Variovorax terrae: one gene and its partner. The protein of the gene in region 1 interacts with the protein of each later gene in a pairwise test. Links are inferred from orthologs where the notes say so. Each region holds a gene or a part of one and is shown on either strand. Other genes may lie near its edges.

What was found. The genes of interacting proteins can lie anywhere in the genome.
Region 2: the proteins of recR (region 1) and recO interact in binary tests that used the Escherichia coli proteins (3 or more experiments, as listed by UniProt). The link is inferred for Variovorax terrae from one-to-one orthologs.

The regions. Positions count from the first base shown.
Region 1 is NZ_JALGBI010000001.1:1,606,409-1,609,215, reverse strand. What follows is about bases 43-2,807. They hold recR (recombination mediator RecR), read right to left. Parts: upstream 1,838-2,807; coding sequence 1,247-1,837; downstream 43-1,246. Other genes in these bases: dnaX (DNA polymerase III subunit gamma/tau), read right to left, coding at 2,306-2,807; MMF98_RS07600 (YbaB/EbfC family nucleoid-associated protein), read right to left, coding at 1,963-2,295; MMF98_RS07610 (MAPEG family protein), read right to left, coding at 731-1,144; MMF98_RS07615 (ABC transporter substrate-binding protein), read right to left, coding at 43-629. In the rest of the region: more of MMF98_RS07615, read right to left, coding at 1-42. UniProt on the Escherichia coli protein: May play a role in DNA repair. It seems to be involved in an RecBC-independent recombinational process of DNA repair. It may act with RecF and RecO.
Region 2 is NZ_JALGBI010000001.1:2,927,478-2,930,262, reverse strand. What follows is about bases 43-2,785. They hold recO (DNA repair protein RecO), read left to right. Parts: upstream 43-910; coding sequence 911-1,660; downstream 1,661-2,785. Other genes in these bases: acpS (holo-ACP synthase), read left to right, coding at 2,453-2,785; MMF98_RS13825 (pyridoxine 5'-phosphate synthase), read left to right, coding at 1,657-2,400; era (GTPase Era), read left to right, coding at 43-711. Also shown: more of era, read left to right, coding at 1-42. UniProt on the Escherichia coli protein: Involved in DNA repair and RecF pathway recombination.

The DNA.
Region 1 (2,807 bases):
ACGTCGCCCTTCTGTTCGAGCATGGTCATCACCGGGTCGGTGTTGCTCATGGCGTCGATCTGGCCCGAGCGCAGCGCGGCCAGCGCACCGGCGGCGGTGCCGACGCCGATGTAGCTCACGTCGCTGGCCTTGAGGCCGGCGCGCGACAGCACGAGGTTGGCCACCATGTTGGTGGACGAGCCAGGGGCCGACACGCCGATCTTCTTGCCCTTGAGATCGGCCAGCGTCTTGTAGTTGGGCATGGCCTTGGTGGAGATGCCCAGGGCGATCTGCGGCGCGCGGCCCTGCAGCACGAAGGCCTGGAAGAACTGGTTCTTGCTCTGCAGGTTGATGGTGTGCTCGAACGCGCCCGAGCAGACGTCGGCCGAGCCGCCCACCACGGCCTGCAACGCGCGCGCGCCGCCGGAGAAATCGCTGATCTCCACATCGAGGCCCTCGGCCTTGAAATAGCCAAGCTGTTCGGAGATGGTGAGGGGCAGGTAGTAGAACGCGGCCTTGCCGCCCACGGCGATGGCGATCTTGCTTTTTTCGAGCTTGGGCTGCGCGCGCAAGGCGGGCACGGCCACGGCTGCGGCACCGAGCGCGGCCAGCGATGCGAACGTCCTGCGATTGAAGGTTATGTTTTGCATGGAAGACTTCTCTCTTGACGGATTGCCTCGAAGCTTAGTGAGGCATGAAAAAACCCGCATCGGGAACATCCCCGTGCGGGTTTTTACGTAAGCTGCGCGGCTCAGCGATAGCCGACGAACAGGATGCCCACATTCACCGCGAAGGCCAGCGTCCAGACGAGGGTGCGCAGGCTGGGCAGGCCGGCCACGTACATCATCACGTAGACCAATCGCAACACAATGTAAACAAAGGCCAGGATGTCGAGCTGCGTCTGCGGCGCGCCGAGCTGATGCGCAATGACGACCGCGCCGATGAAGAACGGCAGGCTCTCGAAGCCGTTGGCCTGCGCCGCATTGGCGCGGGCGCGCCAGTCGGTCTGCCGGGCCAGCCAGCCGCGCGGGTCGCTGTTGTCGAAGCCGCCTTCGCGCCGCGGCGTCCCCACGGCGCCGTACTTGGCCAGGCCCGCGCAGACGATGGGCAGCACGGCGGCGATCAGAACGCACCAGTAGGCGATGGTGAAGTGGGTGGAGGTCATGGCAGGCATCATGTTGAAGGTTTCGTGCCGGAGGTCCGCACGCTGTGGACGCCGGCAGCTATCAAAACTGTAGCAGAATTTTCTGCCGCCCCGCGCGTGGCCTTAGCGCCGATCGACCAGCGCATGCGCGATGGTGCCGAGGTCCACGTACTCCAGCTCGCTGCCCACGGGCACGCCGCGCGCCAGCCGCGTGACCTGCAGGCCGCGGCTTCTCAGCGCCTCGCCGATCACGTGCGCGGTGGCCTCGCCTTCGGCCGTGAAGTTGGTGGCCAGGATCACTTCCTGGACCACGCCGTCGGTCGCGCGGTCGAACAGCTTCTGCAGGCCGATGTCCTTGGGGCCGATGCCGTCCAGCGGGCTGAGCTTGCCCATCAGCACGAAGTAGCGGCCCTTGTAGGCGGCAGTGCGCTCCACCGCCGACTGGTCGGCCGGCGTCTCCACCACGCACAGCTTGGCCGCATCGCGCTGCGGGTCCAGGCAGGTAACGCAGACCTCGGCCTCGGTGAAGGTGTGGCACAGCGCGCAGTGCCGCACGCTGTCGGTGGCCTGCCGCAGCGCCTGCGACAGGTGCAGCGCGCCCTCGCGGTCGTGCTGCAGCAGGTGGAACGCCATGCGCGAGGCCGACTTCACCCCCACGCCAGGCAGGCGCCGCAGCGCCTGGATCAGCGCGTCGAGGGAATTGGCGTTAGACATGGCGGATCAAGCCCATCACGGCCACAGGCTTTCGTGCGGACACCGCGGAACCGGCTTTGCCGGGCCGCGGGTGTCGCCCCCTGCAAGGGGGGAGGCGCAGCGAAGCGCAGCCTGGGGGTGTGCCACTAGAACGGGAATTTCATGCCGCCAGGCAGGCCGGGCATGCCCGCGGTGAGCTTGCCCATCTTCTCCTGCGAGGTTTCCTCGGCCTTGCGCACGGCCGCGTTGAAGGCGGCGGCCACCAGGTCTTCGAGCATGTCCTTGTCGTCGGCCAGCAGGCTCGGGTCGATGGTGATGCGCTTGACGTCGTGCTTGCAGGTCATGGTGACCTTGACCAGACCGGCGCCGGATTCGCCAGTCACCTCGACGAAGGCCAGTTCTTCCTGCGCCTTCTTGAGGTTGTCCTGCATGGCCTGGGCCTGCTTCATGAGGCCGGCGAGTTGTCCTTTGTTGAACATGGAAGGTCCTTTATGGGTTCTGAATGGATTTGATGCTGCCTGGCACGATTTTCCCACCGTATTCACGCACCATCTGCTGCACGAACGGATCGTTCAGGATGATTTCCTCGGCGGCGCGCTGCCGCTCGGCCTGCGCGGCGGCGTTGCGGCGCGCCGGCGAGTCGGTCACGGCGCCCACTTCGACGCCGATCTTCACATCATGGCCGGCGTTGCGCAGCGCCGCCTGCAGCCGTTCGCGGCTGACGGGCTGGTCGAGCGACGAGCGCTCGACGCGCAGCAGCCAGTGCGAGGCGCCCTCGCCCGCGTCGCGCGCCACCAGTTGCGACTGCAACGCCAGCTCGCGCACCAGCGCGGTGATGGCTTCGGCCTCCACCAGCTGCTGCACCGTGGCGTGCCAGAAGTCGCCTTCCTCGGTGGGCGTGAAGTCCGTGGCGGGCGCGGCCGGCGCGGCGCGCTCCACGCGCTGCTCGGTGCGCGCGGTGGGCTCGGGCTGCACGCGCACCGGAATTGCT
Region 2 (2,785 bases), 1.3 Mb from region 1 along the record:
TTCCAGACGCGCCACGGCAATGCGCTCAACCGCTCGCTCAACAAGACCGTGGTGGGCGCGGTGGGCGACGTGGACCTGATCCTGTTCGTGGTGGAGGCCGGCAGCTTCACGCTGGGCGACGCCAAGGTGCTGTCGCTGCTCAAGGGCGGCACGCCCACGCTGCTGATCGCCAACAAGCTCGACAACATCCACCGCCGCGCCGAGATCGCGCCCTGGCTCAAGTCGATGCAGGAGCGCCATGCGTTCACCGAGTTCGTGCCGATGTCGGCCAAGAACGCGAAGGACATCGAGCGCCTGTTCGGCATCTGCGAGAAATACCTGCCCGAGCAGCCCTGGTGGCACACCGAGGACGAGCTGACCGACCGCAGCGAGAAGTTCCTGGCCAGCGAGATCATCCGCGAGAAGCTGTTCCGCCTGACCGGCGACGAGTTGCCCTACACCTCCACCGTAGTGATCGACAAGTTCGAGGAAGAGCCGGGCAAGACCGCCAGCCGCATGGTGCGCATCGCCGCCACCCTGATCGTCGAGCGCGACGGCCACAAGGCCATGGTGATTGGCGAGAAGGGCGAGCGCCTGAAGCGCATCGGCACCGAGGCGCGCCAGGAACTGGAAAAGCTCATGGATGCCAAGGTGTTCCTGGAGCTGTGGGTCAAGGTGCGCTCGGGCTGGGCCGACGATGAGGCGCGGGTGCGGTCGTTCGGCTATGAATAGGGCCCACCCCCAGGCTGCGCGCACTGCGTGTCGCTTCGCCTCCCCCCTGCAAGGGGGCGACGCCAGCGGCCTGGCCCAGCCAGTTCCGCGGCGTCTCCCGAACGGGCCGCGCTGCGCGGGCCGGGTTGGGGAATGAGCCTTGGCTTGGGTGCCCGTCCGGCGGGAGTCGTCAGCCATCCATCTGGTGTGAAGTGACCCGATGGCTGCCAAGCGCATCGCCGACGAACCCGCCTACGTGCTCCACCGCTACGACTGGAGCGAATCGAGCCTGATCCTGGAGGTCTTCACCCGCCACCACGGCCGCGTCGCGCTGGTGGCCAAGGGCGCGAAGCGGCCCAGCTCCAACTTCCGCCCGATCCTGCTGCCGCTGCAGCCGCTGCACGTCGCCTTCGGCGGCGATGCCGAGATCCGCACCCTCAAGGGCGCCGAGTGGATGGGCGGCCACGTGATGCCGACCGGCGACGCGCTGCTGTCGGGCTATTACCTCAATGAACTGCTGCTGCGCCTGCTGGCGCGCGACGACCCGCACCCCGCGCTGTTCGACGCCTACGCCCGCGCGGTGCAGGTGCTGGCCTCGGAGCATGGCGAGGCCCTGCAGCCGGCCTTGCGCGCCTTCGAGCTGCTGCTGCTGCGCGAGATCGGCCTGCTGCCGGTGCTGGACGCCCAGACCATGACGCTGGGCCCCCTCGACGCGGCCGCGGCCTACTGCCTGGTGCCCGAGGGCGGCCTGCGCGCGGCGCACCAGGACGACCGTGCCAGCCTGAGCGGCGCGCAGTGGCGCGCGCTGCAGCAGGCGCTGGACGACGAGGCGCCGTTCAGCGCCACCCTGCGGGCCTGCGCCGAGGTGGTGGCCGGGCTGCGGCCCCAGCTTCGCACCCTGCTGCACTACCATTGCGGGGTGAGCACGCTGCGCACGCGGCAGATGATGATGGACCTGCAAAACCTATGACCACCGCCCTTTCCGTCAACCTGAACAAGGTGGCCCTGGTGCGCAACACGCGGCACCTGGGCATTCCCAGCGTCACCCGGGCCGCTGCCCTGTGCCTGGAAGCCGGCGCGCACGGCATCACCGTGCACCCGCGGCCCGATGCGCGCCACATCCGCGCGCAGGACGTGCGCGAGCTGGCGGCGCTGCTCAAGGACTGGCCCCAGGCCGAGTTCAACATCGAGGGCAACCCGTTCCACAACCTGATGGACTTCGTGCGCGAGCTGCGCCCGCAGCAGGTCACCTTCGTGCCCGACAGCGAAGGCCAGTTCACGAGCGACCACGGCTGGAGCTTCCCCGCCGATGCCGGCCGGCTGCGCCCGCTGATCGACGAATGCCGCGCCCTGGGTGTGCGCGTGAGCCTGTTCATGGACGCCGACCCCGCCGCCATGGCCGCTGCCCGCGCCGTGGGCGCCGACCGCGTGGAGCTCTACACCGAGCCCTATGCCACCGACTGGGGCACGCCGCAGCAGGCCGCGGTGCTGGCGCAGTTCGCCGCCGCCGCGCGCGCCGCGCAGGCCGCGGGCCTGGGGCTGAACGCCGGGCACGACCTGAGCCGGCGCAACCTCACCGACTTCCTGCGCGCCGTGCCCGGCGTGCAGGAGGTCTCGATCGGCCATGCGCTGATTGCGGACGCGCTGGAGCTCGGCTACGCCGCCACGGTGCAGGACTACCTGCGCTGCATCGACGCCGCGGCGCTATGAAAAGAATAGCTGCCGAGGACCACTGCACCTGGACCTCGGGCCGATTTGGCTCATGATTTACGGGATTGGCACCGATATCTGCGACGTGCGGCGCATCCGCGCCAGCCTGGAGCGCCATGGCGAGCGCTTTGCGGCCAGGATCCTCAGCGACGCCGAGCTGGCCGTGTTCCAGGCGCGCAGCCAGCGCTGGCCCGAGCGCGGCGTGCGCTACCTGGCCACGCGCTTTTCCGCCAAGGAAGCCTTCAGCAAGGCCATCGGGCTGGGCATGCGCATGCCCATGAGCTGGCGGCTGTGCGAAATCAGCAAGCTGGCCAGCGGCCAGCCCGTCCTCGTGCTGCATGGCGGCCTCAAAGCCTGGTTCGAGGCCCGGGGCCTGAGCGCGCAG